Regions from separate parts of the Streptomyces flavalbus genome, predicted to be linked through region 1. Evidence: riboswitches for the same ligand, from Rfam matches in the RefSeq annotation. Region 1 holds a riboswitch; the other holds the start of a gene.
The links. Region 1 has a riboswitch for cyclic di-AMP ahead of ACFQZ6_RS30670 (M23 family metallopeptidase). Riboswitches for the same ligand answer to the same signal wherever they lie in the genome.

Region 1 (4,206 bases):
GCAGCGGCGGCCAGGGCTGGTCCGGGTCGGCCGGGACCGGCAGGCCGAGGACCTGCCCGGCGCGCAGCGCCACGCGCGTGTGCCCCTCGGGGGACAGGTGCAGCCGGTCGTGGTCCCAGGCCCGGCGGTCCTGGACGGACCTCAGGGACCACAGGTCGAGGACGGGGCAGCCGTACCGGTCCGCGATGGCGCGCACATGTCCGTTGTAGGTGGCGATCTTGCCGCGCAGGTGCTTGAGGACGGGCACGCCCCGGGTGTCGAACCCGGTGGTCACCATCACCGTGCCCGCTACGGCGGTCAGCCGGGCGACCGCCTCCTCGAACCGTTCGGCGACCTCGTCGGGGTCGGTGCCGGGCCGCAGGATGTCGTTGCCGCCCGCGCAGAAGGACACGAGGTCCGGGGCGAGTTCGACGGCGCGCGGTACCTGGTCGGCCACGATCTGGTCGAGGAGCTTCCCGCGCACGGCGAGGTTGGTGTACCGGAAGTCGCCCTCGGGACGCCGGTCCGCGAGCAGCACCGCGAACCGGTCGGCCCAGCCGACGAACGCCCCGTCGGGGCCGGGGTCGCCGACGCCTTCGGTGAAGCTGTCCCCCACCGCCACGTGCGACCCGATCACTGATCTGCTGTCATTCTTCGAATCGTCTGCCACATCGGCCCATCTTTCCCCGTCGATTGTGACCTACGCGACCGTAGGAAAGGGTTGACGGGCGGTGAGATAAGCCACTGCCAAAACCTTGGTCAATTGCGGAATACGCCGACGGCCGGACCCGTGCGTGGGGTCCGGCCGTCGGCGCGGTCGCGGGGCTGGCGTCAGCCGATGGAGACGCCGTGCGAGCGGAGGTAGGCCACCGGGTCGATGTCGGAGCCGTAGTCGGGCGTGGTGCGGATCTCGAAGTGCAGGTGCGGGCCGGTCGAGTTGCCGGTGGAGCCGGACAGGCCGATCTGCTGGCCGCCGGTCACGGTCTGGCCGCTGGAGACGGACAGCGAGGACAGGTGCGCGTACTGGGCGTAGTAGCCGTCGTTCAGCTTGATGACGACCTGGTTGCCGTACGCACCGGCCCAGCCCGCGGAGACGACGGTGCCGGGGCCGACGGACTTCAGCGTGGTGCCGGTGGCGGCGGCGAAGTCGACGCCGGTGTGGTAGCCGCTGGACCACATGCTGCCCGCCACCTTGTAGCCGGTGCCGACGGCGGCGCCGTCGACGGGGGCGCTGTAGCCCGAAGCGGCGGTGGTCGTGGCGGTGCTGGCGGACGACTGCGAGGACTCGGCGGCGGACGACTTGGAGGACTGCGTCGACTGCTTCGGCTTCGCGGGCTGGGCGGGCTTGGCGGCCTTCGGGGCGGACTGCTTCTTGGCCTCACCCTGCTTGGTCTCGCCCTGCGCCGCGGCCTTCTGGCCGATGCTGAGCTTCAGCCCGGGGTGGATCAGCGAGGGGTCGTCGCCGACCGCCGCGCGGTTGTCCGCGTAGAGCTTCTTCCAGCCGCCGTCGACGTTCTGCTCGTCAGCGATCTTCGAAAGGTAGTCGCCGGCACGGACGGAATAGGTCCGCACGCCCGACTTCTCGGCGGTGGACTTCTTCTCGGCGGCCGACTTCTGCGCCGCGGGGGCGGAGTGGACGGCCTTTTCCGAAACGGACTGCGGGGTGGCGGCGTTGGCGCTGGCGGCCCCCATCAGGGGCAGGGCGAGCGCGGCGCCACCGGTACCGGCCACGGCGATGGAGCGGGCGATACGCAGGGACTTGGGACGGCGGTGCTTACCCTTGGCGGGCATGGCGAATTCCTCTCCTGCGCCTGCGAGGTGAGCTGTCGGGTGCGGACTGGAGATGTCCGGCCGCACCGAGGTGCGGCTGTACCCCAAGCCTGTTCCGGGAACCGGAACAGGCGGTCTACCTGTGGGTCCCCCGCTCCTGCCGGGTGCACGGGTCAGTTTGCGCGGAGTCCGGACGGCGGCAGGATTCGGCGTTCCGTCCGGGATCGGTGTGGAACGTAAGCGAGCAAGACGCAAACGGACAAGCGAGAGGTTCCACCCGAACGCCTTTTTCTTGATCCCTTACGGGAATTACCGGTCACCCTGAGTTGTTCCGAGCGGTGACGCTTTCCCTAAAAGCCCTTGAAAAAGCCCCTGATTACGTGAACATGACGGGCGACGGACGGTCACCGCTATGACGCTGCTCACGTGCCGGATTTCCAGCGTGCCGAATTCCGGAGCGAGTTGGAATGGAAGCGATTAATCCGGACAGATGACTCAGATGCGACGCAGTCGGAGAACTGCCGCATCAAGGTCACCGCGCAGCCCCAGCCGTATCCCGTGGTGCAGCAGCACGGCACCTCGGTGGATTTCGCCCGTTTCAGGGCATTCATAGGAGCTTGCCGGGTCCAGTCCGCGCAGCCGGAGCGCGGGGACCGGCTCGCCGTGGTGCTGCGCCTGGAGGCAGGCGAGGACGACCGTCTCGGCACCGCGCACGTACTGCACCGCGCTCAGCCCGCCCCGCGGCGGGCGCAGCCGGTAGAGGTCCCCGCGCTGCACCAGCGGCCGGATCTCCCGGTACAGCTCCACCCAGTCGCGGGCCTCGGCCAGCTCCGCCTCGCTCCAGCGGGTCAGGTCGCCGCCGATCCCCAGCACCCCGGCCATGGCGCTCACGAACCGGAAGCGCAGCGGGCTGACCCGCCCGTTGAGCTGCTCGTTGGGGCTGTCGGTCACCCAGGCGGCCATCACGCGCGCGGGGTGGAGCTGGCTGAAGCCGTGCTGGATGGCGAGCCGGTCGAGGGGGTCGGTGTTGTCGGAGGTCCACACCTGGTCCGTACGGCTCAGCACCCCCAGGTCGATCCGGCCGCCGCCGCCCGAGCAGGACTCGAAGGCGACGCCGGGGTGGGCCGCCCGCAGCCGGTCGAGCAGCGCGTACACGGCCCGTACGTGATCCACCCAGAGCCGCTGCGGGTAGGGCTCGCCGGGCCATCCGGCGTCGGTGAAGCAGCGGTTGAAGTCCCACTTCACGTAGTCGATGGGCGCGCTCGACAGCAGGGCGTCCAGGCGCTCCCACAGGTACTCCTGGACGTCCTCGCGGGCGACGTTGAGTACGAGTTGATTGCGAAACTCTGTCCGCTTACGTCCTGGTTGGTACTGCACCCAGTCCGGGTGCGCCCGGTACAGGTCGCTGTCCGGGTTGACCATCTCCGGTTCGACCCAGATGCCGAACCGCATCCCCAGCGCCCGCACGTCCTCGGCGAGCGGCGCCAGCCCCTTCGGGAAGCGGTCAGGGTTGGGCGTCCAGTCACCGAGCCCGGCGTGGTCGCCGGTGCGGGAGCCGAACCAGCCGTCGTCGACGACGAACAGCTCGACGCCGATCGCCGCCGCCCGCCGGGCCAGCGCCCGCTGCTGGTCCTCGGAGATGCCGAACCCGGTCGCCTCCCAGGAGTTGAACAGCACCGGCCGGTCCTGGTCGGCGTCGGGGATGACGTACGCCCGCTGGTAGCGGTGCCAGGCCGGCTGGCGCCGCCGAAGCCGCCGTCGCTCCACAGCCCGGCGAGGACGGGGCTCGTGTAGGACTCCCCCGCGGCCAGCCGCAGCAGTCCGGAGTCGTCGTGTCCGGCGCCGCCGGTGATCTGCACGCGCGCGTCGGGCAACTGGGCGACGCCGATCCGCCAGGAGCCCGACCAGGCGAGGGCGCAGCCGTACACCTCGCCGCGCTCCTCGGTGGCGTCGGTGTCCAGGGCGACCCAGGGCAGGTGCTGGTGGCCGGTGTGGCCGCGGCGGCTGCCGATGACCTTCTCGCCGTAGGTGAGCGGGGCTGCGGTGAGCCGGGACTCGGCGGCCCAGCGGCCGTGCAACTGGCTCAGCCGCCAGCCGTCGCGCTCCGGGAGCGTGAAGACGGCGGAGTCCGCGCGCAGCAGCTCCACGTCGGCGTCCCCGGCGTTGTCGACGGTGACCCAGCGCTCGACCACGTCGTGCCGGACGCGGTAGTGCAGGGTGACGGTCAGCCCGCCGTCCCGGAAGCGCAGCCGTACGCCGTCGGGGTCGGCCTCGTGGCCCTCGTAGGACCACTCGGTGCCGCGCCGCCCGTCGCCGGTGCGCACGGACAGGGCGGGGCGGGTGAAGCGGGGGCCGCCCTCGACGGGGTACTCCTCGCGGCCGTCGAGCCGGGACTCGAAGGGCCAGTGGTCCGGCAGCGGGCGCGCGGCGAGCGCCTCGGCGTCGGCGAGGGCGATG
Region 2 (4,206 bases), 2.2 Mb from region 1:
TCTGATATGCCCGAAGAGATCGGAATGTTCGATAGGTGGTGATTGGAAGATGCGGTTCCGGTCCGGTGGCTTCGGGGGCCGGGTCCGGCGGGGGCCCCTAATCACGGAGCGGGGCAAGGAAGTTGAGGCCGGAACTGGTGTGAACGAAGGGAGCGCGATGTCCGTATTCTCTGATCATGGCCGCACCCATCGCATATGCCGAGCGCACGACGTACTCCCTCATCGCCACCGACCTGGACGGCACGCTGCTCCGCGGCGACGACACCTTCTCCGACCGGTCGCTCAGCGCGCTCGCGCGGGTGGCCGCGGCGGGTGCCCAGCATCTGGTGGTGACGGGACGACCAGCGCCCAGGGTGCGCCCGCTGCTGGAGTTCCTCGGCAGCACGGGGCTCGCGGTGTGCGGGCAGGGCGCGCAGTTGTACGACGCGGGCGCGGACCGTCTGCTGTGGTCCGTCACCCTGGACCGGGAGCTGGCCGAGACCGCGCTCGGCAAGATCGAGGCGGAGGTGGGCCAGGTCCACGCGGCGGTCGACCAGGACGGTGTCGAGGGGCTCACGCTCATCGAACCGGGCTACGAGATGCCGCACCCCACCCTGCCCGCGGTGCGGGTCGACCGGCGCGACGACCTGTGGTGCGCGCCCATCAGCAAGGTGCTGCTGCGCCACGCCACCCTGTCGGACGACGAGTTGGCGTCGGTGGCCCGCGCCGTGGTGGGCTCGCTGGCGACGGTCACCATGTCGGGGCCGGGGACGGTGGAACTCCAGCCGTGCGGTGTCACCAAGGCGACCGGTCTGGCGCTGGCCGCCGGGCACCTCGGGCTGCGCCCGCGGGACACGATCGCCTTCGGGGACATGCCCAACGACATCCCGATGTTCGACTGGGCGGGCCACGGCGTCGCCATGGCCAACGCCCACGCGGAACTCAAGGCGGTCGCGGACGAGGTCACCCTGTCGAACGAGGACGACGGCGTCGCCGTCGTCCTCGAACGCCTCTGCTCACAGGGCTGACGCGGGCCGGGCCGCGATGCCGTGGCCGCGGCCGGGTGCTCAGTACGCCCCGAAGACGTTGTCGATCGAGCCGTACCGCGCGGCGGCGTAGTTGCAGGCGGCGGTGATGTTCGCGACCGGGTCGTACGGGTTGTACGCGGTGCCGGGCACGTGGTACGCGGCGAAGGTCGGGTCGATGACCTGGAGCAGGCCCTTGGAGGGGGTGCCCGCGGCGGCGTTGGAGTCCCAGAGGTTGATGGCGGCCGGGTTGCCGGACGACTCGCGCATCACGTTGCGGTAGATGGCGTCGTAGCTGCCGGGGATGCCGTGCTGGGCCATGACGGCGAGCGACTCGCGGATCCACCCGTCCAGGTTGTCCGGGTATGCAACGGCCGAGGCGGTCGTGGTCGCGGTGGTGGCGGCCGTCGTGGTGTGCGCGGAGGCGCTGGTCGCGCCGATCAGCGGCAGCGCGAGCACGGCCGCGCCGGTGCTGGCGAGGGCGATCGTGCGGGCGAGGCGGGTGGTGCGGGCACGGCGGGGCTGGCCGTCTGCGGGCATGGTGAACGTCCTCTCCGGCGCCTGCGAGGTGAGCTGTCGGGTTCGGGCGGGAGCTGCCCGGCCGTGCCCTGCGCGGGTACGGCTTCACCCCGAGCCGTGCCGTGGCGACGTACGGCGTCGTGTGACGTCGTACGCGTCGCGGCCCGGCGACTTACCTGGGTCCCCCGCTCCTGCCATGGATGAGTCAGTCAGTGGGTTGCCGGGGCGGTGGCAGGATTCGGCGTCCGCCCGACAGGCCGGGAACGTATGCGAGAGCACATGTCGGAAACAAGTGTGGGAATCGCTCATCACATGGTTCGGTGTGGGTTCGACCTTGATCAGGTGATTTCGGGGCACTTGATCCTTTGCGGTCGCACAGATTCAACTGCCGGGGGAGGGGCGGGGGTTCGGGTGGGGTTGGCGGTGGTGGGTCGCGGGTCTGTCCACGGGGTCGGGGTGAGGCAAGTCACGGGTGTCAACAAGAGTCGCAAAACGGGCATTACCGCCAACTCGTCCCCGCGGAGGGGGTGATGTCCCGGTGAATGTGGAACCCCTCCCGAGGGGTGCGTCGTTGTCGTATTGGCCACCCGGGGAGGTGTCCGAGGGGGAAAGCGTGTTCATGCCATCATGGCGATCAAGGGGGCGCAGCGCGCCACGTTCAGGTGCATCCCGTTGCATTCACTCACTTAGCCCCCATATCCACTCGTATCGAATGATCAAAAACATACCGACCGCGATCCGATACCGCCCGTGCCGCAACGGTGGGCGCCCTCGGTGATCGAAACATGACCGGATACGCTGACTTGAGTGAAGGCAGCGACGTATCGACAAACCGCGTAATCGCCGGTGGACACCAGCAGACAGGAGACCCCTCGTGACCGTCGTCGGGCCATTCGGGCTGAGCGTGCGGGACCAGGCCCTGGAGGCCGATGTCCAGGCTGGGCTGGCGGCCGTCGAGGAAGGGTTGCTTGAGGCAACCAAGAGTGAGGTCCCCTTCATCACCGGCGCCGCCCAGCACCTCGTGCGGGCGGGCGGGAAGCGTTTCCGGCCACTGCTGGTGATGCTCGCGGCTCAGTTCGGCGACCCCTACGCGCCCGGAATCGTGCCTTCCGCGGTGGTCGTGGAGCTGACCCACCTGGCGACGCTGTACCACGACGACGTGATGGACGAGGCGGCGGTACGGCGCGGCGTGCCGAGCGCGAACACCCGCTGGGGCAACTCCGTCGCGGTCCTCACGGGCGACTTCCTCTTCGCCCGCGCCTCGCACATCCTGGCCGACCTCGGTCCGGAGGCGGTGCGGGTGCAGGCCGAGGCGTTCGAGCGGCTCGTGACCGGACAGATCCTGGAGACCGCGGGCCCCACCGACGGGCGTGACCCGGTCGACCACTACCTCGACGTCCTCTCCGGCAAGACCGGCTCGCTGGTCGCGGTCGCCTGCCGGTTCGGCGCGATGATGTCCGGCGCCGACGAGACGGTCATCGACGTCCTCACCCAGTACGGCGAGCGGCTCGGCGTCGCCTTCCAGCTCGCGGACGACGTCCTGGACATCGCCTCCGACTCCCACGAGTCCGGCAAGACGCCGGGCACCGACCTGCGCGAGGGCATCGCCACCCTGCCCGTGCTGCGGCTGCGGGAGCGCGCCGCCCGGCTGGGGCTGGAGGAGGACCTCGCCCTGTGCAAGCTGCTCGACTCCGACCTCACCGACGACGACCAGCACCAGCGCGCCCTGACGGCGCTGCGCGCCCACCCCGCGCTGGAGCAGGCGCGGCGCGACACCGTGCGGTACGCGGAGGAGGCGCGGGCGGCTCTGCTGCCGCTGCGGGAGTGCGACGCCAAGGCGGCGCTGACCGAGCTGTGCGACGCGGTGGTGCACCGGGCGGGGTGACCGCGGGGTCCTGTCCGCCTGGCGGGGGACCGCGGGTGTCCCGTCCGCCTGGCGGAGGTGCTCGCAGGTGTCGTATCCGTCTCATGGGGGTGGCGGCGGTCCGTCGTGTCCCCCTGCCGCGCTCCCCTAGGCGTACCTCCAGTCGGCGTAGTGCGTCTGAAAGCTGATCAGGACCCCTACGGGTGGGTGCACACGGGGGCGTCTCGCGTCATACCCGAGCAGTACGCGGAGTTGGCTCCGTGGGGTGACGTATCCCGTGGGCCGATTTGGTCAGATGGACACCACGGAAAACACCACTCCTCACCAATTCGGGTGAGAATGGCGGCTCGGGGTACAGCGCGACCAGGACGTGACGAGACGGACAGCCGCCGCCGACGCGAGAGGTAAGGCAGACATGGCACCGTACGCATCCGACGACAACACGACCGCGGCGCGGGACGCGCGGGAGGACGACGCGCGCGGGGCGCGGCGCAGGGCCGCGCGGTACGTGGTCCCGGTCGCGGTGACGGGGGTGGCCGCGGCGACCATCGGGCTCGTCCCGGCGCTCGCCGACTCCGGCAGCCCGGACCTCCCCAAGATCAGCGCACAGGAACTCATAGAGAAGATCGCCAAGTCGGACGTGCAGCAGCTCTCCGGCACGGTGAAGATCACCACCGATCTGGGGCTGCCCGACCTCGGCGACCTGGAGAGCGGACTGGCCTCCGGGATGGCCGGGCGGGGCGACGGCGAGGGCTCCAGCGCCGACCCCTCGGCCAAGCTCACCGAGCTGGTGTCCGGCACGCACACCCTGCGCGTCGC

Region 2: it holds a riboswitch for cyclic di-AMP, as region 1 does, so the genes downstream of both, ACFQZ6_RS21045 (transglycosylase SLT domain-containing protein) here and ACFQZ6_RS30670 (M23 family metallopeptidase) in region 1, are expected to answer to the same signal.

Annotation. Positions count from the first base shown of each region.
Region 1 covers NZ_JBHTEB010000001.1:6,868,302-6,872,507, reverse strand. The annotation lists gene ACFQZ6_RS30675 (SGNH/GDSL hydrolase family protein) at 1-616, opposite strand, end outside; gene ACFQZ6_RS30670 (M23 family metallopeptidase) at 811-1,770, opposite strand; cyclic di-AMP (ydaO/yuaA leader) riboswitch at 1,775-1,928, opposite strand; partial or broken gene ACFQZ6_RS30665 (alpha-galactosidase) at 2,245-4,206, opposite strand, start outside.
Region 2 covers NZ_JBHTEB010000001.1:4,661,562-4,665,767, forward strand. The annotation lists gene ACFQZ6_RS21040 (HAD family hydrolase) at 177-1,007, shown strand; gene ACFQZ6_RS21045 (transglycosylase SLT domain-containing protein) at 1,047-1,544, opposite strand; cyclic di-AMP (ydaO/yuaA leader) riboswitch at 1,548-1,741, opposite strand; gene ACFQZ6_RS21050 (polyprenyl synthetase family protein) at 2,398-3,408, shown strand; gene ACFQZ6_RS21055 (LolA family protein) at 3,803-4,206, shown strand, end outside.